One region of the Protofrankia sp. CiP3 genome, then DNA from elsewhere that is predicted to be linked to it. Evidence: predicted binding sites of a transcription regulator. Region 1 holds the regulator's gene; each other region holds the start of a gene.
What was found. The regulator LexA, encoded in region 1, represses DNA repair genes until DNA is damaged. The targets are predictions, from matches to a motif close to CGAACNNNNGTTCG.
Positions count from the first base shown of each region.

Region 2: a site for LexA is predicted at 2,256-2,269, ahead of ruvC (crossover junction endodeoxyribonuclease RuvC). Genes of this name have one in related genera too.
Region 3: a site for LexA is predicted at 5,140-5,153, ahead of pcrA (DNA helicase PcrA). Genes of this name have one in related genera too.

Region 1 covers NZ_CAKJTM010000017.1:54,485-62,114, reverse strand. Annotated here, with positions in the region: gene miaB (tRNA (N6-isopentenyl adenosine(37)-C2)-methylthiotransferase MiaB) at 1-340, shown strand, start outside; gene MJ797_RS09175 (class III extradiol dioxygenase subunit B-like domain-containing protein) at 355-1,083, shown strand; gene MJ797_RS09170 (alpha/beta fold hydrolase) at 1,086-1,931, shown strand; gene hflX (GTPase HflX) at 1,969-3,369, opposite strand; gene MJ797_RS09160 (EAL domain-containing protein) at 3,419-4,315, opposite strand; gene miaA (tRNA (adenosine(37)-N6)-dimethylallyltransferase MiaA) at 4,365-5,243, opposite strand; gene lexA (transcriptional repressor LexA) at 5,282-6,055, opposite strand; gene MJ797_RS09145 (LysM peptidoglycan-binding domain-containing protein) at 6,312-6,614, shown strand; gene nrdR (transcriptional regulator NrdR) at 6,725-7,174, shown strand; gene MJ797_RS09135 (vitamin B12-dependent ribonucleotide reductase) at 7,296-7,630, shown strand, end outside.
Region 2 covers NZ_CAKJTM010000091.1:1,946-9,575, forward strand. Annotated here, with positions in the region: gene ruvB (Holliday junction branch migration DNA helicase RuvB) at 1-924, opposite strand, end outside; gene ruvA (Holliday junction branch migration protein RuvA) at 933-1,622, opposite strand; gene ruvC (crossover junction endodeoxyribonuclease RuvC) at 1,619-2,155, opposite strand; gene MJ797_RS21445 (YebC/PmpR family DNA-binding transcriptional regulator) at 2,384-3,139, opposite strand; gene pdxT (pyridoxal 5'-phosphate synthase glutaminase subunit PdxT) at 3,150-3,773, opposite strand; gene pdxS (pyridoxal 5'-phosphate synthase lyase subunit PdxS) at 3,785-4,750, opposite strand; gene MJ797_RS21460 (hypothetical protein) at 5,181-5,774, opposite strand; gene MJ797_RS21465 (glycosyltransferase family 4 protein) at 5,829-6,986, opposite strand; gene MJ797_RS21470 (phosphatidylinositol mannoside acyltransferase) at 6,983-7,630, opposite strand, start outside.
Region 3 covers NZ_CAKJTM010000012.1:72,847-80,476, forward strand. Annotated here, with positions in the region: gene MJ797_RS07110 (cobalamin B12-binding domain-containing protein) at 1-145, opposite strand, end outside; gene MJ797_RS07115 (triacylglycerol lipase) at 646-1,581, shown strand; gene MJ797_RS07120 (M23 family metallopeptidase) at 2,002-2,664, shown strand; gene pcrA (DNA helicase PcrA) at 2,736-5,132, opposite strand; gene MJ797_RS07130 (threonine/serine dehydratase) at 5,530-6,642, shown strand; gene guaA (glutamine-hydrolyzing GMP synthase) at 6,687-7,630, opposite strand, start outside.

The DNA of each region.
Region 1 (7,630 bases):
CGGCCAGCGGGTGGAGGTACTGGTCGTCGAGGGCGAGGGGCGCAAGGATGCCGCCACCGGGCGACGATCTGGCCGTGCCCGTGACGGCCGGCTTGTCCACCTCCGGCCACCGGCTGTTTCCGACAGCGCGGACCCAGGGATCCGGCCCGGTGATGTGATCGAAACTGTGATCACCAGAGGCGCGCCGCACCATCTTGTGGCGGACGATCCGCCACTGACCCATCGACGGACCAGAGCGGGTGACCTCTGGCAGATCGCGCGGCACACACCGAGCGATGCTGGGGAGACCGGGATGACGCGGCGGCTGACCGACCTCGGTATGCCCACGCGCCACCGGTAATGCTGCTCGCGGCGGTGACCTGCCCGCATCCACCGTTGCTCATTCCCGAGGTGGCGCGAGGCGAGCCGGTAGCTGTGCGAGAACCGGCAATCCAGGCCGTTCGTCGGCTGGTCGCATGGGAGCCGGACCTTCTCGTGGTTGTCGGCGATGCCCCACGAACGGCGGCATATGCGGCCGGCCAGTCGGGATCCCTGACCGGTTTCGGGGTGTCCCGCTCGGTGACTCTGGGACAGGCAAGCCAACCTGGTCAGCAATGCCCGGACCGGCCGACGTTGCCGTTGTCGTTGACGGTCGGAGCCTGGCTGCTCGAACAGACGGCATGGCAGGGGGACGTGGCCGGATTCGGCGTGAGCGCGATGACCGTCCCGCGGGAGGCTGCCACCATCGGCGTCACGTTGGCTCAACGTGCGGCCAGGGTCGCGTTCCTGGTGATGGCGGACGGCAGCGCGCGGCGGACGGTCGGCGCTCCCGGCGGCTTTGATGAACGCGCCGCGGCTCATGACGACACGGTGGCTGCGGCGTTGGCCGCGGCTGACGCGCCCGGGTTGCTGCGGCTCGAGCCCGCTCTCTCCCGTGAGCTGATGGCGGCGGGCCGTGCCTCGTGGCAGGTACTGGCTGGCGCGAGTCTTGTTTCCAGGCCGAGTGACACGCACGAACGGTCATGGATATCTTACGCTGAGTACGTTGGTGCGCCTTACGGTGTGGGGTACGTGGTCGCCTGCTGGAAATGGGGGAGTCACTAGTAATGCTCTTGACGTCGACGGAACTGCCACCGGGAGTGCGGCGCTTGACCTACGCGGGTCTGGCGGCACTGCGAGCTGGCTCACCAGCTGATCCACCGGTCGTCCTGCTGCCCGGGTACACCGGGAGCAAGGAGGACTATCTGCTGATCATGAAAGGGCTGGCGCAGGCGGGGTTCAATGTCATCGCGATCGACCAGCGTGGCCAGTACGAGTCGCCGGCCGCCGATCCGGAACGGGACTGCATGGTCGAGGCACTGGCTGCGGACGTAGGGCGCGTGGTCGACGAGATCGGCCGGCCGGTGCATCTGCTCGGCCATTCCTTTGGCGGTCTGGTCGCCCGTGCCGCGGTCATTAACCGGCCTTCGATCATGGCCAGCCTGGTGTTGCTCAGCTCGGGTCCCGCGGGCATCGTCGGCGCCCGCCGGATCGCGTTGCGAGCCATGCGGATCGTCTACGACCGCAGCGGTCGCGACGCGGTGTGGGCCGCGGTGCGCGTCGCGGACACCACCGTCTATCCACCGGGTGGTTTGGAGTTCCTCGAGCGCAGGTTCTTCGCCAGCAGCGACATTGGCCTGCGGGTCATGGGTGAGCAGCTTCTTGGCGAGCCTGACCGGGTCGGCGAGCTCGCGGCTGTGATCCGCGAGGCCGCCGCGCCTGTTCTGGTTGCGCACGGCATCGCCGATGACGCCTGGCCGCCGCATCTGCAGGCGGACATGGCCGTGCGTGTCGGTGCCCGCTACGAAGTGATCCCTGACGCCGCGCACTCACCCGCGACCGAAAATCCACCGGCTACCGCGGCGGTGCTGATCGATTTCTGGCGCGAGGCCGTCGGCCAGCGGGCGGCATAGCTACACGAGCTCGACCGGTCGGCTTGCCCATCCGTTTTCAGGCTGGTTCGAGCTGGAACACGGCGAGCTGGGCGGCGAGGCCGACCGGTACCCGAGCCCGCAGAATGGTGCCGTCCGCTGTGTGCCCGAGATCGAGGACCTCGCCGTCGGCGTAGACCCGGGACACCAGATCCCCGCGGGCGAAGGGCACCAGCACACGCACGTCAACCGCGGGGTGCGGTACATGTTCGGTCAGCGCCTCCACCAGGGTGGTCAGGCCCTCGCCGGTGCGGGCCGACACGAAGACCGCGGTTGGGATTTCTCGGCGTAGCCGAGCCAGTACCGCCGGGTCCGCCAGGTCGGTTTTGTTCACCACGATCAGCTCGGGGACGTCACCGGCGTCGACATCGTTGATCACCGTGCGGACAGCCGAAATCTGTGACATCGGATCGGGATGCGAACCATCGACCACGTGCAGGAGAAGATCGGCGTCCGCGACCTCCTCCAAGGTCGAGCGGAACGCCTCGACGATCTGGTGCGGCAGATGGCGGACGAAGCCGACGGTGTCCGCGAGGGTGAAGATCCGGCCGTCCGGGAGTGTGGCCCGCCGTACCGTTGGATCAAGCGTGGCGAACAGCGCATCCTCGACGAGCACGCCCGCGCCGGTCAGGCGGTTGAGCAGCGAGGACTTGCCGGCGTTGGTGTATCCGGCGATCGTGACCGCGGGTACACTGCTGCGTTGCCGTGAGGACCGCTTCGTCGCCCGGACCGTCTTCATGTCGGCGAGTTCCCGGCGGAGTTTGGTCATGCGCGCGCGCAGGCGCCGCCGGTCGGTTTCGATCTTTGTTTCACCGGGGCCCCGGGTGCCGATGCCGCCGCCGGACCGTGACATCGACTCACCCCAGCCGCGCAGTCGCGGCAGCATGTACTGCAGTTGAGCAAGCTCGACCTGCGCCTTGCCTTCCCGGGAGGTCGCGTGCTGGGCAAAAATATCCAGGATCAGCGCGGTCCGGTCGATGACCTTGACCTTTACGACATCCTCCAGCTGGCGCAGCTGGCCGGGGGTCAGTTCCCCGTCACAGACAACGGTGTCGGCGCCGACAGCGGCAACGACCTCGCTCAGTTCCCGGGCCTTGCCGGAACCGACGTATGTCGCGGCGTCGGGAGTGTCACGGCGCTGGACGAGCGCGTCCAGGATGACCGAGCCCGCCGTGGTCGCGAGTGCCGCGAGCTCGGTCATGGAGGTCTGGACGTCGGTGGCGGTCCCGGTGGTCCACACGCCGATGAGGACGACTCGTTCCAGCCGGAGCTGGCGGTATTCGACCTCGGTGACGTCGTCGAGTTCGGTCGTCAGACCCGGAACTCGGCGTAGGGCCGCTCGATCGACGAGATCGAGTCCCTCGCCGGTGGCGTCGAAGAACTGGTCGCGGATGGTGTCCTCAACGGCGGGAAGCGTCATATTTGCCCTTCTCTGACACACGGTTGCATGCGGATGGTCGATCCGTTACTCAGCCGGCACCGGCGGGTGCGCGCATCGGTACGGTGGCGGCGTGGCGGGACGTGGGGCGGGAAGACGCCGCGGATGGACCCGATCGCTGCTGCCACCGGTCTGGCCGGCCGCGGCCGAGCGCGATCATCCGGGCGTCGTCGGTGGGAACGGGTGGGCAGAACAGCCGGCCGGCGCCGCGGTCACAGTTCATCGCCGCCAACCTGGATGCGATGACCGCGCTGTCGACGCCTTCTGCCGCCACCATCAGCCGGCGTCGGTGAGCCAGCGTAATGATCGAGGCCAGTACGGCTTCACCTTCCAGGTCCCGCTGCATCGCATGAAGGAACCGACCGTCGATCTTCACCATGTCCAGCGGCAGGACATCAAGAGTCGACATCGAAGCATACCAGGTGCCGAACCCGTCAACACCGATCGCTGGCCCGAACGAGCGTAGCTGGGCCAACAGGCGGGGGACCCCGATGTGCGCCAGCCCAAGAGTCTGTTCGGTGAACTCCAGCCCGAGGGCTCCCGGCGGCAGCCCCCGGTCACGCACGAGGTGTTCCACCTCGGCCGCGAAATCCGGCCTGGTCAGCTGGTCGGCAGTGACGTTCACCCACAGGCGAGGTGGGCGGATCATGGTCCCTGAAGCCATCTCGTGCCACGTCCGAGCCTCCGTCACGGCGGTCCGCAGCACCCAGCGTCCGACCTGTTCGGACAGGCCGGCCGCTTCGGCGACCGGCATGAACTGTGACGGGCGCATCAACCCACGATCGGGATGCTGCCAACGCAGAAACGCCTCCATTGCCGGGACCGACCCGTTGTGCAGGTCAACCTCGGGCTGGTAATGCAGCTGCAACGATCCGTCGTCGAATGCGGCGCACAGGGCCGGGACGAGGTTCAGCTCGAGCGCGGTCACAGATGTCTCCAGACGCCGGGATGAACGGGTCGCCGGTACCCATCGCATGTCAGGCTGAGCTGACCATGCCCGCCACCTGATCGACGTCGGGATGGTCTAGCCAAATTATGCGGGGATCGCGGCGAAACCACGACCTTTGTCTGCGGACGAATCGGCGCGTCGCGGCAATTGTCGCGAGCCGGGCGGCTTCACTGGATTCGATCTCGCCATCCAACCACGCCAGGACCTGGGCGTAGCCCAGGGCGCGTGAGGCGGTGCGTCCTTTCCGCAGGCCCAGACCGGCGAGCGTCTGAACCTCTTCGACCATGCCGGCAGCCCACATCTCCGCCACGCGGTCGGCGACTCGGATATCAAGGTCATGATGGTCGAGGCCGATCTGAACGACGTCATAGACCGCGCGGTGTTCCGGTAGGGAGGCGGCGAAGCCGCCGGTGAGCTCCAGCACTTCCAGCGCGCGCACGATGCGGCGACCATTGCTGGCCAGGATGGCGGCAGCCGCTCTGGGCGCCCGCGCGGTCAGGTCGGCGTGCAACGCGGCCGCCCCGCGTTCGGACAGCTCCTGTTCAAGGCGCGCGCGTACCGCCGGGTCGGTGCCAGGAAACCTGAGGTCGTCGATGACAGCCCTGATGTAGAGCCCTGAGCCGCCGACGAGCACCGGGGTCCGGCCGGCACTCAGCAGATCGTCGATGACGGTTCGTGCTCTGGCCTGGTAGGACGCCACGTCAGCGGCATGGGTGATTTCCCAGATGTCAAGCAGATGGTGCGGGACGTCTCTGCGCTCCCGCGTCGGTACTTTGGCTGTGCCGATGTCCATGCCGCGGTAGAGCTGCATGGAGTCGGCATTGACGACCTCACCGCCGAGTACGGCGGCAAGGTCGATCGCGAGTTCGCTTTTGCCGGCCGCGGTCGGCCCGACGACCGCCACCATGCGTCCGGCTTTCTCCCGGTCGGCACAGCCAGCCACGATCAGACCCGGCGCAGAACCGCGACGATCCGGCCGAGGATCGCCGCCTCGTCACCCGGAATATCGGCATAGGCCGGGTTCTGTGGTTGGAGCCATGCATGGCCATCACGGTGACGCAAGGTCTTGACCGTGGCCTCGCCATCGATCATTGCGGCGACGATCTCGCCGCTGTCCGCGACCGGCTGTTGCCGGACGACCACCCAGTCCCCGTCGCAGATCGCGGCATCGACCATGGAATCCCCGACAACGCGTAGCATGAACAGGGTGCCCTCGCCGACGATTTCCCGGGGAAGAGGGAAGATCTCCTCAACCGCCTGTTCGGCAAGAATCGGCCCGCCCGCCGCGATGCGGCCGAGGACGGGTACGTAGGCCGCGTCGCGACGGCCGTCCGGCGGGACCACCGATCCGTCGGCACCGGCAGCCGGCGTCGCTGGTGCCCCGAGACGGAGGCTGTCACGTGCCGCCGGGCGGACCGGTGCGTCCGCGGAAAGTACCTCCATGGCCCGCGGGCGGTGGGGGTCACGCCGTAGGAAGCCCTTCTCCTCCAGCATCCTGAGCTGATGCGCGACGCTGCTTGTGCTGGTCAGCCCGACCGCTTGGCCGATCTCGCGCACGCTGGGGGGGTATCCGCGGCGCTCGACGGCATTGCGGATCACCTCCAGCACCTTGCGCTGGCGGGGGGTCAGGCCCGACGCGTCCGCCGGCCCGTCCGGCAGGTCGCGCACGCTGCCGCGTGGTGGCCGGCCACGTCGGGCGCGGTTGGGGTCGGTGGTCATACCTGCCGTTCTCCTTCGTTTCGCGGTCGTGGCAGACTCCGCTCCCGGCGGACCCGGTGGTTTTGCCAGGAACCGGCGCTGGTGGTCACAACCGACATCTCATCGGTACGACCGTAACTGCCGTGACCGAATTTCTCAAACGTCTGTTCGAGCGTGTCGTGGCGATTCCGTCGGGGTCGTGCGGTAGAAACTCGATCGGGAGTTCGATCGAACGGATGTTCGTCGTTTGCGATCTCGGAGGTTGAAGGAGTGTGTGGTGGAGAGGTCGGCTGAGCCTCCACTGAGGTTGACCAGGAGAGGTCGGGCGGTCCTGGTCGTCCTCGTCGCGGCTGTCTTCTGTCTGGTCCTGTCGCTCGCGCGGGTGACCTCGTTGGCCTCGTCGCGTGGGGGCGGCGGGCCGGCGCGTGTTCATGTGGTCCAGTCCGGGGAGACCCTGTGGGGGATAGCGCGTGGGCTGGCGCCTGAGGGTGACACCCGGGTGGTTGTGGCGCGGCTGGCCGGTATGAATCAGCTCGACACCACCGATCTTGTTCCGGGTCAGGCGCTTCGCCTGCCCTGACCGTTGGACACGCCGGCGGGTTTGCCAGGCCGTGGTGGCTGACTCTATCGTCCACCACAACATGTGGTAGTTACGAAGGTGTAAGTCATCAAGATCTTGGGGGATCGTCCGTGCGATGCCCGTTTTGTCGACACCCGGACAGCAGGGTTGTCGACAGCCGCGAGACCGAGGAAGGTGCCGTGATCCGCCGTCGGCGATCGTGTTCGTCCTGCGGCCGCCGGTTCACGACGATCGAGGAGGCATCACTACGGGTCATCAAACGCAGCGGGGTCACCGAGCCGTTCAGCCGCGCGAAGGTGGTGGCGGGGGTGCGCCGGGCGTGCCAGGGCCGCCCGGTGGAGACGGACGCGCTGGCCCAGCTTGCTCAGCTGGTCGAGGACACGCTGCGTGCGTCCGGAGCGGCCGAGATTCCCTCGGACGAGATCGGCCGAGCGATTCTCGGCCCACTGCGAGATCTTGACGAGGTCGCCTACCTGAGGTTCGCCTCGGTGTACCTGGCCTTCGACTCCCTGGCGGACTTCGAGACCGCGATCGCCGGTCTTCGGACGCAGGCCAGGTAGTTCACCAGCTGGTTACGGCGTGTTTCGGAAGTCGTCGTTCGATCAGGGAGCCGCGTCCAGGTGACTGTCGAAACACGCCCTAGTCGCCGCCCAATGCCGTATCCGCCAGACGAGGAGCGCCATGACCGAGACCCGCGGCACGAAGTCGACCCGGCCCGCTGGTAAGACCACCGGCCTGAAAGTAGGACGTGTCTACACGTCACCCGGTGTACATCCCTACGACGAGGTCACCTGGGAGCTGCGGGACGTCGTGATGACCAACTGGCGGGACGGTTCGGTCAACTTCGAGCAGCGCGGGGTGGAGTTCCCTGACTTCTGGTCGGTGAACGCCACGAACATCGTCACGAGCAAGTACTTCCGCGGCGCGTTGGGCGCTGCCACGCGCGAATGGTCGCTGCGCCAGCTCATCGACCGGGTCGTGCGCACCTACGCGGCCGCCGGGCAGCAGAACGGGTA
Region 2 (7,630 bases), on a different contig from region 1:
CCCGGCACGCACCAGGAACGGCTCGGCGACCTCCTCGACCGTGTCCTGCTCCTCCCCCACCGCCACGGCCAGCGTAGCCAGGCCGACCGGACCCCCACCGAACCGGCGTACCAGAGCCTCCAGTACCGCCCGGTCAAGCCGGTCCAAGCCGAGCGCGTCCACGTCATAGACACGCAGTGCGGCCTGAGCGACCTCACGGGTGACGATCCCGTCCGCCCGCACCTCGGCGTAGTCACGGACCCGGCGTAGCAGCCGGTTGGCGATCCGCGGCGTCCCTCGCGACCGCCCGGCGACCTCGGTGGCGCCGTCGCCGGTCAGCCTCACCCCGAGCAGCCTGGCCGACCGGGTCAGCACGCTGGTCAGTTCATCGGGATCGTAGAAGTCCATATGGGCGGTGAAGCCGAACCGGTCGCGCAGCGGGCCGGTGAGAAGACCCGACCGCGTGGTCGCGCCGACCAGGGTGAACGGAGCGAGGTCCAGCGGAATCGCGGTCGCGCCGGGGCCCTTGCCAAGCACGACGTCGACCCGGAAATCCTCCATCGCGGCGTACAGCAGCTCCTCCGCCGGCCGCGCGATCCGATGGATCTCATCCAGGAACAACACGTCGCCCGGAGCGAGCGCGGTGAGGATCGCGACAAGATCTCCCGCGCGTTCGACCGCCGGGCCGCTGGTCATGCGCAACGGAACCGCCAGCTCCCGCGCAATGATCATCGCAAGGCTGGTCTTGCCCAGCCCGGGCGGCCCGGACAACAGGACATGATCGGGCGGACGCGCACGGGCGCGTGCCCCCTCCAGCATGATCGTAAGTTGTTCGCGCACCTTCTGCTGGCCGATGAACTCCGCCAGGCTGTCCGGCCGCAGACCAGCCTCGAAGGCTCGTTCCTCCGGCTCGGCCACCGGCGAGACCAGGCCATCGGCGTCCATCGGCTGCCTCATCGGGGCCGCAGCGCGGCCAGCGCCCGGCGCAACAGCACAGCCACGGTGTCCGGCGCCTGGTCGTCACCGGCAGCACCGCCTGGCTCACTACTGTCGGCACCGTCGGCGCGCACCACGGCCAGCGCGTCCTCGGCCTCCCGCGCGGTGTAACCGAGCCCGAGCAACGCGAGACGGACCTGTTCACCGACGGCGGCCCGGGATCGGCCAGCCGATGCCGGCGCGCCGCCGTGCGGGCCGGCATCGGTGTTCGTGCCGGCGTTACCAGCCTGGGCCGGCACCGCCGCCGGTGCGCCGAGGCGGTCCTTGAGATCGAGGACGATGCGCTGCGCGCCCTTGCGGCCGATGCCGGGCACCTTCGTCAGCGCGGCGAGGTCCTCGGCCGCGACCGCCCGGCGCACCCCGTCGGGGCTGTGAACGCCGAGCACGGCCTGAGCGAGCCTGGGACCGACCCCGGAAGCGCTCTGCAGGGTTTCGAAGACGTCACGTTCGTCCGCGTCGACGAAGCCGTAGAGGGTGAGTTCCGTCTCCCGGACAACAAGGGTGGTGACCAGATGCGCATCCTGCCCTACCCGAAGTCGCGACAGGGTCGCGGGGGTGCACTGTACCAACAGCCCGACCCCGCCGACCTCGACGACGGCCGCTTCGAGCGACAGGGCCGCCACCGTGCCCGAAACAGAGGCAATCATCGACCAGGCTCCTTCCCGACGGCCTGGCCGCCATGGGCCGCCGCTCGCATCCGGGCCAGCGCCGGGCCACGCCACAGATGGCACAGGGCAAGAGCCAGCGCGTCCGCCGCGTCCGCCGGACGCGGCGGGTCGGGCAGCTTCAACAAGCGACTCACCATAAACGTGACCTGGGCTTTGTCCGCCCGGCCGCTGCCGCTGACCGCCGCCTTCACCTCGCTGGGCGTGTACAGTGCCACCGGCAGGCCCCGTCTGGCGGCGGCGACGATGGCCACCGCCCCGGCCTGCGCGGTGCCCATGACCGTCCGCACATTGGCCTGGCTGAACACCCGTTCGACCGCGACCGCGTCGGGGTTGTGACGGCTGATCCATTCCTCCACGCCCCGCTCAAGTGCGCACAGCCGCGCGGCAACGTCGTCGGTGGCCGGTGTGCGCAGTACTCCGACCGCGACCAGCGAGGCGCTCCGGCCAGGGCCGCCGTCAACCACACCGAGACCACAGCGCGTGAGCCCCGGATCGACACCCAGCACCAGCACCAGCACCCTCCCGCTGGCCGGTCCGCGGACCAGCCGTCCTGAACGCAGCCACCGTCGGGCATTGTGGCCCCGGCAGCGCCCACCACGATCGCGACACGCCCGAACGCCCGTTCGAGCTGCCCCGATCGTACTTTCGCCCGGCGGGGTACGGCCGAGCGGGGTGCCGGCAACCGCCCCGGGCGTCGCGAAGCGTGCGGGCCGCTCGACAGGCGGCGAGGAGCACTCCCGTCAGGCCGATACCAGTTCCATGATCTCATCGGAGATGTCGGCGTTGAACCAGACGTTCTGGACATCGTCGAGGTCCTCCACGGCCTCGACGAGCTTGAGGACCTTGCGCGCGGATTCCTCGTCCAGGGACACGCTGACGCTCGGCAGCCACGACAGGTCCGCCGACGAGACCACGAGCGCCGCGCCCAGCGCGGCGACGCGTACCGCGTTGAGGTCCGTCGCCTCGGAAACGACCTCGAAGGCGTCACCCAGCTCGTTGACCTCCTCGGCGCCGGCATCGAGGACGGCGGTGAGGACGTCGTCCTCGCTCAGGCCGGGCGTCTTGGGGACCAGGACCACCCCCTTACGGTTGAACAGGTACGACACCGAACCGGGATCAGCGACGCTGCCACCGTTCCGTGTGATCGCGACCCGGACGTCGGAGGCCGCCCGGTTGCGGTTGTCGGTGAGGCACTCAACCAGGATGGCCACGCCACTCGGCCCGTACGCCTCGTAGATGATCTCTTCGTAACTGACGCCGCCGGCAAGCTCCCCCGAACCACGCTTGACGGCCCGGTCGATGTTGTCGTTCGGTACCGATTGCGACTTGGCCTTCGCGATGGCGTCCGCCAGCGTCGGGTTCCCCGCCGGGTCGCCGCCGCCGGTCTTCGCCGCCACCTCGACAGATTTGATCAACTTGGCGAACAGCTTGCCGCGGCGCGCATCGACGACCGCCTTCTTGTGCTTCGTGGTCGCCCACTTGGAGTGACCGCTCATGCTCTGCCCCTCACCTGTACTGGCCCCGCCTTCCACGATTGCGTACGACAATGTCGACAAACAGCTGGTGAATCCGGATATCACCGGTCAGTTCCGGGTGGAACGCGGTCGCCAACAGACTGCCCTGGCGGACCGCGACAATCCTGTCACCAACCTGGCCGAGAACCTCGACTTCATCCCCGACCTTCTCCACCCACGGTGCCCGGATGAAAACCGCCCGAACCGGGCCGCCAGCAACACCGATAAGATCGATATCTGCCTCGAACGAGTCCACCTGACGGCCGAAGGCATTGCGCCGCACAACGACGTCCAAGCCCGCGAGCAGCGGCTGGCCGGGAGCCGCGTCCAGGACCTCCCGAGCCAGCAGAATCATGCCCGCGCATGATCCAAAAACCGGCAGCCCAGCCGCGATCGCCAGGCGCAAGGGCTCCAGCAGATCGAACACACGCAGCAACCGACCGATCGTGGTGGACTCCCCGCCGGGCAGGACCAGCCCGTCCACAGCGCTCAGCTCAGCCGCGTGGCGGACCTCCAGCGGATGAGCGCCGGCCGCGGCGAGCGCCCGGACATGCTCACGGACATCACCTTGCAGGGCAAGCACACCCACCCGGACCGGCACCGCCGGGGTGACCATGCCGAAATCGCTCACCAGCCGCGATCGGCGAACCTGGCCGCGGGCTCCAGCTCGCCGGCGCTGATGCCGACCATCGCCTCCCCGAGCCCACGCGAGACCTTCACCAGGACATCCGCATGGTTGTACATAGTGGTAGCCTCGACGATCGCCCGCGCGCGCCGCGCCGGATCACCGGACTTGAAGATACCCGAGCCGACGAACACACCGTCGGCACCCAGCTGCATCATCAGCGCGGCATCCGCGGGAGTGGCGATACCGCCCGCGGTGAACAGCACGAGCGGGAGTTTTCCCAGCCGGGCGACCTCGGCCACAAGCTCGTAGGGAGCGCGTAGCTCCTTGGCCGCCGCAAACAGCTCGGCTGGGTCAAGAACGGACAGCCGGGCGATCTCCGCTCTGATCGTACGCATGTGCACGACCGCGTTGGACACCTCACCGGTGCCCGCCTCGCCCTTGGAGCGGATCATCGCCGCGCCCTCGCCGATACGGCGCAGCGCCTCCCCCAGGTTGGTGGCGCCGCAGACGAACGGAACGGTGAACCGCCATTTGTCGATGTGATGGTGTGGATCGGCGGGAGTGAGGACCTCGGACTCGTCGATGTAGTCGACTCCCAGCTCCTGGAGCACCTGAGCCTCGACGAAGTGGCCGATACGGGCCTTGGCCATGACCGGGATCGACACCGCCCCGATGATCTGCTCGATCATCTCCGGGTCGCTCATGCGAGCCACGCCGCCCTGCGCGCGAATGTCGGCCGGCACCCGCTCCAAGGCCATCACCGCGACCGCACCGGCGTCCTCGGCGATTCTCGCCTGGTCGGCGGTGACCACATCCATGATCACACCGCCTTTGAGCATCTCCGCCATGCCGCGCTTGACGCGGGCCGTTCCCACCTGGGTACCGGCGGGAGCGGGAGACTCGGCCGCTCGTGCGTGCCCGTCGTCCGGCTGCGCAGGCTCGGGTGCGGTCAGGCCATCGGACATGGCTCGCCTCTCTGTGTCTCTGGTGTCTCCGTACACGGATCCGCCTGGGATGAGTGCCCTCGCCCACGCGAAACTCCGGCAAACCCGGACGGCCGCTTACCAGGGACCGTGCGGGATACGCGAATTCGCACCGGACGGGGACCTCCTATGGTACGGCCGAAGTAGCGGCCGCATCCCACCCGGACCTCCCCCACACGGCAAACTTAGAGCGAGCGGCAATAGGGGACGCGGCGTCGCGGGGCTGGGGCACGCACCTCACCACGTTGTCGTCGGTCGCCACCCAACACCAGGGTGACTCCCTCCTCCGCCTCGCGATGCACGCACCCCAGCCCCGCTCCTTGATCCACGCCCCTATTGCCGGTCGCTCCTAATGATCACATATAGCTGACGGGATGCGGGCAGCCGAGACTCATACCATCTCATAGAAGCCCTAAGGGGCAAATCCAGTCATATCACCATTCAACGTACCGCCACCGGTATTTTTCTCGTCACCGTCGTTCTTCCCGTCTCCGCCGCCCCGCGGCGGGAGGGCGTCGTCGATCTCGAAGTAGGCGGGCAGCTGCCCGCGCCCGGCCAGTCGCAGCACCCGGACCAGCCGCCTGCCCCGCAAGGCCCGTACATCACGAACCGCGTCGTTGTACAGCTGGCGGGCGAGGGCCACCCGCGCCGCGGCGACGTCCACCGCGTGCAGGGCGTCGGGCGCGCGATCCGCTGTCGCGGCGACAGCGGGTGACCGCAGCGCCCGGCTGAGATTGTTCTCCACCGCTTCGGCGTCGTCCAGCGGGCTGTCAGCGGCGAGGACCGCATGGGCCGCCCGCGTCCGGGCGGCCGCCGCGCCCAGTTCCGTCAGCTCGCACTGCCGGGCGAGTTCCCCAGCCGCGGCCACCCGCAGCGCCAACTGGCTGGTCAGACCCGCACGGGCGTCGGTGACCCGGACAGCGAGACGGTCCAGACGGCTCGCAAGCCAGGTGAGGTAGGTGGCGATCAGAACAATGACCACGACCGTGAGGACGACTAGGGGCACCTCGCGCAGCGTAGTCAACGGCGAATGATGTCGCGCCGGGGGGCTTGACTCCGATCAAGCAGAATGGCGCATCGTTTCAGAATCAGGACTCACCGCCACCGACACGGGCACGTCACCGGCAACCATCTCATACACCCCGGCAATACGTTTCGCTATCGTCGGCCAGTCGTAGGCGGCCACCACCGCACGGCCCCGCTCGGCGAGGCGGTTGCGCTCAGCCTGATCGGCCAGCAGCTCGGCAAGTGTGTGGGCGAGCCCGGCCGCATCCCCAGCTGGGAACAGCCGGCCAGCCTGGCCGTCATCGAGAACGCGGCGGAAGGCGTCGATGTCGCTGGCCACCACCGGTGTGCCGGCGGCCATCGCCTCCAGCAGGACGATGCCGAAACTCTCCTGCCCGGTGTTCGGCGCGCAGTAGACCTCCCCGGAACGGAACACCCGGGGTTTGTCCGCGTCGGAGACCAGGCCGAGCAACCGCACCCGCTCCCGCAGGCCCAGGTCAACCCGATCGAGTACCGCCTCCCCGTCGCCCGGTCCAGCGACCAGCAGGCGCGCCTGCCCGCACCGCGCCACCAGGGCCGGCAACGCCGCCAGCAGCACGTCCAGGCCCTTGCGGGGCTCGTCGATACGCCCCAGGAAGACCACGGTCGCGTCACCCGGTGGACGGGCGGGCAGCGGCGTGGCGTCCCGGAAGGCGTCCACCGCCACACCGTTGGGAATGAGGAGCGCGTCCGCGCCGAGATGTTCGACGATCGTTCGCCTGGCCGCCTCGGACACCGCGATCCGCGCCCGGATCTTCTCCATCGAGGGCTGCAACGCACCGTGAGCGGCCGTAAGAATCTTCGAACGCGGGTTGGACGTGTGGAACGTGGCGACAATGGGACCATCGGCAAGCATGCACGTGAGCAGGCTGACGCTCGGTGCCGTGGGCTCGTGGACGTGCAGCACGTCGAAATCGTGCTCCCGCAGCCACCTGCGCACGCGGGCCGCTGACACAGGCCCCATCAGCAGCCGGGCGACCGAGCCGTTGTAGGGCACCGGCACCGCGTGGCCCGCGTCCACGGCGTACGGCGGCAGGGTGCTCTCGTTGTTCACCGGAGTGATTACCGAGACGTCGTGGCCCAGGCTGATAAGGGTCTCGGCAAGGTCCCGCACGTGCACCTGCACCCCCCCGGGCACATCCCAGGTGTAGGGACACGCGAGACCGATCTTCATGTTCCCGCTCCGGCCGCCGCCGGGCCGGCCGATCCCGGCTTTCCCCCAGGCTCAGCCGGCTCAGCCGGCTCGTCCCGCCAGATGCGCTGGAGCATGTGCCAGTCCTCAGGGTGGGCCGCGATGCCCTCGGCGAAGGCGTCCGCCAGCGCCTGTGTCATGCGCGGCACGTCGGTGTGCGGCACGGCCGGGTGGATGCGCACACCCCAGCCGGCCGGGTCGAACCAGAGAGTGGCCGGCAGCAGCGTCGCCCCGGTCCGCAGCGCGAGGGCGGCCGGCCCCGGCGGCATCGTGGCCGTCGCCCCGAAGAAGGTGACCGGAACGCCGTCCGCGGACAGATCACGATCGGCCAGCAGGCACACCGTGCCACCCGCGTGCAGACGGTCCGCCAGCAGATCAAAAGGTGGCTGCTCACCACCGGTGAGCGGGATGACCTCCATGCCGAGCGCGGAGCGGAACCGCACGAACCGATCGAACAGCGAGGCCGGTTCCACCCGTTCCGCGACCGTCGTGAACGGCTCCCCGTTCGCGGCCAGCCACGCGCCGGCATGTTCCCAGTTGCCCATGTGCGGCAGCGCGGCGATGGTGCCCCGGCCAGACGCCAGGGCCGCCCGCAGCCGAGGCTCCGCCAGCATGCGCATGCCGTT
Region 3 (7,630 bases), on a different contig from region 1:
GCTCGGGTGTCTGGTGCAAGCCGGTGTAGACGACCTCCATGCCCGCGTCCCGCAACGCACGCGCGATCACCTTGGCACCGCGATCATGACCGTCGAGACCCGGCTTGGCAACCACAACCCGGATCCGCTCACCGTTTCCGCTCACGCCGCCTCCTTGCGATCCGTGACATCGACTTCCGTAACAGGGTGCTGGGAAACAGCATCTCTCGGTGGGCCGCCCAGCCCCCGGCCACACGGTCACAGCTCCTCACCCGCGGTTGCGGGCTCGCGGAATCCAGTAGGCCAGCAGCCACGCGATCATCGTCCTCGCACACGACCGGAGGCCCCGAGCAGGCTAGCGTCGCGCGTCCGGAGAAGCACGCCGTTGCCGACCGGGCTGACCGGGCTGACGGGGCCGACCAGCGCAGAAACAGTCGACAGCCATCAGGTCCGTTTGTACTCTCGGTCACAGTAGGCGTGACAATGATCCGCAGAACCTCCAGCAACACGAAGAGTCACCACGAGAGTAGCCGACAGCTCGGTTCGCGATCAAACGGCCCTGGATCATCGCGCTGCTCCGGTTGGCCGGTTCTTCCGGCGGCTATCCACGCACGGACGGGAGAAGGGGTAATCGACAAACGTCAACTGGGCCGGACCGACACGGTGGTGGGCAGGATCGCCAGATCCTTCGGTGCGACCACGGCTCACCACAGCGCAAAAGTGACACGCGGGCTGCTCGACGTGCCCGCGACGGTCCGCGGGATGGTCCTGGAAGCCACCTGGGTGGCGACCCATGTCGCCTTCTATCCGGTCGGGGTCGTCTCGGAGAAACTGCGTGAACCCGTCCGGCGCTACACGCTCGAGGGGCTGTCACCGCTGCGGCGCGGCCTGCTCATCGGCGACATAGAAGCCGCGGGCACGCCGATCCTGCTGGTGCACGGCCTGATTGACAACAGGTCCATTTTCACCCGGTTGCACCGGTCACTGCGTCGGCGCGGTTTTGAACACGTCGCCACCGTGAACCTGCCCCTGTTCACCTCGGACATACCCACAGCGGCCAGCCGGCTTGCCAAGATGGTTGAAACCACATGCGAGCAGACCGGACACGGGCGCATACACATCGTCGCCCACTCGCTCGGTGGCCTGGTCGCACGCTACTACGTCCAGAAACTGGGCGGCGACGAACACGTCCACACGCTGGTGACCCTGGGAACTCCGCACGAAGGTACCCGCCTCGCCCGGATGCTCCCGCCAATGGTGCCCTACACCCTGCTGCGCCAGTTACGCCCAGATTCGGACGTAATCCGGGAACTGGCCGAGCCCGCACCAGCCTGCCGGACGCGCTTCCTGGCGTTTTCCGGTGACCTGGACACGGTGATCCGCCCGACCGAATCAGCGCTTCTTCACCACCCGGACCTCAGCGTCCGCAATGTTCGGCTGCCTGGTGTCGGCCATCATTCACTGCCGTTCAATCTTGACGTTGTCCACCAGATTGCGAACGTGCTGGCCCACCTCGATGGTGACGCGGAACGTCCCGACACCGGCAGGGAACGACCGGAGGGACAGCGGCCGAAGGCGGCAGCACGCTCCGAAGCCCGCTAGGAGCCTGTTCCAGCCCCTGTTCCCGATCCTGGCGGTCGCTCTGGCACCGGGAGCCGTCCAACATGATCCAATCATGTTGGACGCAATGGCTGCAAAAAGCGACGTATGTTACGCTCACTGTCACTACGTCCCCTTGGCGTGGGGTGGCGACAAAGTCATGATTTGGCCGGTGTAGCGTCTTCATCGGTTTACGGGATCCCCCCTCCTGCCGCACGGTGCCGTGGCTGGAGCCTTGTCGACCAACAGGAGCGTGAGTCCGGGTTGTCGCAGCCCCCTGCCCATAGCTCCGCGCGACACCGTGAGCACGGTGCGCCCGCGAGACGTGGGATATCGTTCGGTCGCGGCCGGCGAACGGCGCCCCTGGCCCAACTGCGTCGCACCGGAGTTGCCTCGGCTGTTGTGTCGACGCTTGGCATCGCCATGGTCAACACAACCGGCATCGCGCACTCCGAACCGCCATCCCTCACCCGGCTTGGGACCGTCAGGGCGCCTTCGGCCGCCGGCCAGGCCGAGAGCGCGACCGATGGCCTGAGTGACCCGGCCCTGGTCGCACAGCTCGACAACGACGGCGCGGCTATGCGGCTCCGGGTCCAGGCTGACCGGGTTGACCGCGATGAGGCGCTGGCCCAGCTGTCCATCCTCCTCGTGCAACGACGGAATGCGGCCGAGCGGACCGCACGCGATCAGGATGACGCGCTGCGCTGGGTGCGGCCTGTCGAGGCCCGTCTCACCCAGCGGTTTGGCGGTGCCAACGGCCACCCCGGCATTGACCTTGGAGCCGCGCTGGGCACCCGGATCGTCGCCGCCCACGGCGGCACAATCATCTATGCGGGATGGGAGTCCGGCTACGGCAACTTCGTACAGATCATGCACGAAAACAAAATTGTCACCTGCTACGGCCACCTGTCACGCATCGATGTCCGGGTCGGCCAGGTGGTCGCCACCGGCCAGCAGATCGGCCTGGAAGGCTCAACCGGTTATTCGACCGGCCCGCACCTGCACTTCGAGGTCCGGCTCAACGGCCAGGACGGCATGAAGATCGACCCGCTGGCCTGGCTCGCCGAACACGGCGTGACCTACTAGCGCACCGGAATGACGATCTCAAACCCCCTCTAAAAGCTGCCTGCGTTACGCGACACCAGCGTGACAGCTGGTCAGAGCTTTTCAACGGGTGCGAAACGCAGGAGCAACCGTTTGGTTCCCGTGCCATCCCCAAAATCAATACTGGCTTCCAGATTGTCACCGGATCCCGCCATGGCGACAACCTGGCCCAGCCCAAACGTGTCGTGGTTGACCCGGTCACCCGTGGTCAGATCGGGAATGGGACGTGGGACCGGCGAAGGCCGGCGGCCGGGTAGTCCGCCGGCCTTCGCCGACGACGGCCCAGCGGACGCCGAGCCCCACCCCGACACCCGCGGCGCGGACACGGGCGACGGCGGTCGTGTGCTCTCCTGCCAGGTAATCAGCTCCGTCGGCACCTCGTCGAGGAAACGCGACGGTGGGTTATACGCCGGCTGCCCCCAGGCACTGCGGACATGCGCCCGGGTCAGGTAGAGCCGGGCCCGAGCGCGGGTGATGCCGACATAGGCGAGGCGACGTTCCTCCTCAAGCTCGGTCGGGCTGCCGAGCGTGCGGATATGCGGGAACATACCGTCCTCCAGCCCGGTCAGGAAAACAACCGGGAACTCCAGCCCCTTTGCACTGTGCAGGGTCATCAAAGTGACGACCCCGGCTCCGCCGTCAGCGGGGTCGGGTATCTGGTCGGCATCGGCGACCAGGGAGACCTGGGCCAGAAAGTCCGCAAGTGAACCCTGCGGAAAGCGTTCGGTGAACTCCCGGGCCACGCTGACGAGTTCCTGCAGGTTCTCCACCCGTCCCGCGGCCTCGATGTTTTCCTGCGCGGTCAGTTCGGCGAGGTACCCGGTTCGTTCCAGGGCCGCCTCCAGCGCCGTTACCGGACCGGCCTCCCCGACCGCCCGCAGCTCGGCGAGAAGGTCCACGAAACCACGGACCGCGGTCGCGGAACGGGTAGGCAGGCCCGGGATCTCCGCCGCCTGGCGCAGGGCGTCGGCGAACGGAATCCGTTCTTTTTCGGCAAAGACGGCGAGCATCGTCTCGGCACGCTCGCCAATGCCCCGCTTGGGCACGTTGAGAATACGCCGCAGACTCACCGTATCCGCCGGATTGGCCAGCACCCGCAGATAGGCGAGGAGATCCCGGACCTCACGCCGATCGTAGAAACGCACTCCGCCGACCACTCGGTAGGGCAGCCCGACCCGCATGAACAGTTCCTCGAAGACACGGCTCTGGGCATTGGTCCGGTAGAAGACAGCGACGTCACCTGGCCTGGCTGTGCCGGCGTCGGTGAGCCGATCGACCTCGGCGGCGACAAACGCGGCCTCATCGTGCTCGCTGTCGGCGACGTAACCGACAATCTTCTCACCGTCGCCCGCGTCCGACCACAGCCGTTTGGGCTTACGCTGCCCGTTACGGGCGATCACCGCGTTGGCCGCCAGCAGGATCGTCTGCGTGGAACGGTAGTTCTGTTCCAGCAGAACCACGGTCGAGTCAGGATAGTCCTGTTCGAACTCGACGATGTTGCGGATGTTCGCGCCCCGGAAGGCATAAATCGACTGATCGGCATCACCGACCACACAAAGCTCGGCCGGTTCCACACCATGGCTCCCCGCGCCTGGGCGGACCGGCTCACCGTCCACGGTCAGTGGGGATACGCGGCCGACCAGCTCCCGTACGAGCACGTACTGAGCGTGATTGGTATCCTGGTACTCATCGATGAGAACGTGCCGGAACCGGCGCCGGTAATGCTCGGCGACCTCCGGGAATGCCTGCAACAGGTTCACGACAGACATGATCAAATCATCAAAATCGAACGCGTTCGCTTCCGCGAGCCGGCGCTGATAAATGCCGTAGGCCTCGGCGGTGGCCCGTTCGACATGATTCACCGCCCGGTCGCGGGCGGTCTCCCAGTCGATCAGCTCGTTCTTGAGGTTGCTGATCCCGGCGGCGAGCGCGCGGGGAGGGTAGCGCTTGGGATCAAGGTCTAGATCGCGAGCGACCAACGCCAGCAGCCGCTGCGCGTCGGCCGCATCGTAGATTGAGAAACTGCTGGTGAACCCGAGTCGCGCCGCTTCCGACCGCAGAATACGCACGCAGGCGGAATGGAAGGTGCTGACCCACATCGCCCGCGTCCGGGCACCGACCAGCGCGGTGACCCGCTCCTTCATCTCGTTCGCGGCCTTGTTGGTGAACGTGATCGCGAGGATCTCGCCAGCGCGGACCTCGCGCACGGCCAACAGATAGGCGATCCGGTTCGCGAGCACCCGTGTCTTGCCCGATCCCGCGCCCGCGACCACGAGCAGCGGCGAACCGGCATGGACGACCGCGGCCCGCTGCTGCGGGTTCAGCCCCCCCAGCAGGACATCGGGATCGAGTCGCGGAGCGGGACGACCAGCCTGCTCGCCCGGGTCGAAACCGGCGTCAGCGCCGGCATCATCGAAGTCGGCGTACGGACCGCCGGAAAGAGTACTCATAGCAAATCGATCATATGTTCGACGTCCGACAGTTCTGGCAGCGATGCACACTCGACACCCTACGAGGCACCGGTAGGCCTCACGACAGGGCGTAGCGCCAGATCGGCATCCAGGCCGCTCCGATCCGCGGGCCATCCCGGGATCGATCAGCTGGCCGAGCGGGCGGCCGCCGGCACAGTCAGGAGGATCTCGGGCATCCGGTTTGACGACCATCGGCACGAGCGAGCATCCTGAGCGGGTGGCGCAGCATCTTATGATTATTTTCTGGGCGCGCGAACCCGCCTGACGAACCAGCGCTCCGGGTCCGTGCGCCTTGCCCTCCTGCCATGCCGACGGGGGGCTTTTTTGTTGCCGCGACCATGCAGCAGATGGTCGCCGAGCCATCGGGAGAGCAGCGATGAGCCGACCAGCCGCCACCCAGGCGCCGACCAGCAGTGATGGCGCCGCTGCCGAGACCCCGTCAAAACCCGGCCCGCCCCCAGGCGGCCGCCGTGCCGACCAGCCGGCCGCGGAGGTCCCCAATGCCGGCATCGACATCGCCGGCATCGACGTCGACCGGGCCGCGGCTGTGCTCACCGGGGTGGCCCAGCGCACCCGGGTCGTGCGCAGCGCGCACCTGTCCCGCCTGACCGGCGTGCCGGTGTGGTGCAAATGCGAGAACGAACAGCGCACCGCCTCGTTCAAGCTGCGCGGCGCCTTCACCCGGATCGCCCTCGCGGACCCCAAGGTGCGTGCGCGTGGCGTGGTCGCCGCCAGCGCTGGCAACCACGCCCAGGGCGTGGCCTACGCGGCGGCCCGCTTCGGCGTTCCAGCGACGATCTTCGTTCCAGCCGGGGCAAATCCTACAAAAATCGCTCGAACCAGGCGATTCGGCGCTCACGTCGAACTTGTCTCAGGCGACGTCGACGCCGCTCTGCTTGCCGCCGAGTCCGCCGCGCACGACCTCGGCGGGCTGCTCGTACACCCCTTCGACGACCCGATAGTGATCGCCGGTCAGGGCACGATCGGGCTCGAGCTGATCGAGCAGATACCGGGGCTGCGTACCGTGCTGGTCGGCGTTGGTGGTGGCGGGCTGATCGCGGGTATCGCGACAGCGCTCAGACAGCGCCGCGCCGATGTGCGGGTGATCGGTGTCCAGGCAGCGGGCGCCCCCGCTTTCGTCCGCTCCTGGCGCCGCGGGCACCGGCTGTGGGTACCGGCCACGACGATCGCGGACGGCATGGCCGTGCGGAGCCCGGGCAGTCTGCCGCTGGCCCTCGCCGCGGACCTGGTGGATGACATGGTCACGGTTGATGAGGAGGCGTTCTGGGAAGCGATGGTGATGTTGGCCCAGGGCGATGGCCAGACGGTCGAACCGGCTGGTGCCGCCGGGGCCGCGGCGCTGCTGCGCCATCCGGGCTGTGCGCAGGGCCCGACCGCGGTGGTCCTGTCCGGCGGGAACATCGACCAGGCGACCGCTGGCCGCGTACGGGCGCTGGCGGCCGAGTCGCTGCGCACACCCGCGGCCTGAACCGGCCGCATCGCCACCCAGGGCCACCCCCACGCCACCCGGGGCTACTCCCACTCGATGGTGCCAGGGGGTTTCGAGGTGATGTCGTAGACCACCCGATTCACCTGGGCGACCTCGTTGACCACCCGGTTGGAGATGCGTTCAAGCAGCTCATAGGGCAGCCGAGCCCAATCGGCAGTCATCGCGTCCTCGCTGGTGACCGCACGCAGGACAACCGGGTGCCCGTACGTGCGCTCGTCCCCCTGCACCCCGACCGAGCGGACGCCGGCCAACAGCACCGCGAACACCTGCCAGATTTCACGGTCCAACCCGGCACGACGGATCTCCGCGCGCACAATCGCATCCGCGGCCCGCAAGGCCTCAAGACGCTCAACAGTAACCTCACCGATGATCCGGACAGCAAGGCCAGGCCCTGGGAAGGGCTGCCTCCAGACAATCTCCTCGGGCAGCCCGAGTTCCTCGCCGAGCCTGCGCACCTCGTCCTTGAACAGCGTGCGCAACGGCTCCACCAGGTTGAAACGCAGATCGTCGGGAAGACCACCCACATTGTGGTGCGATTTGATCTTCGCCGCGGTCGGTGAACCGGACTCGATGACGTCCGGATACAGCGTCCCCTGCACGAGGAACTCAATCTGGGTTCCCTCGCTCTCGGCCCGTGTCTCGAGCTCGCGGGCCGCGGCCTCGAAGACCCGGATGAATTCCCGACCAATGATCTTACGTTTACGCTCGGGATCGGTGACACCGGCAAGCGCGGCGGCAAACCGGTCGGCCGCCTTCACCTGGAGCAGCTCAACGCCGGTCGAGGCAACGAAGTCCTTCTCGACCTGTTCGGCCTCGCCAGCACGCAACAAGCCATGATCGACGAACACGCACGTCAACTGATCACCCACGGCTCTGTGCACAACGGCCGCAGCCACCGCCGAATCCACCCCACCGGACAGCCCGCAGATGACCCGGCTGCCACCGACCTGAGCACGCACCGCCGCCA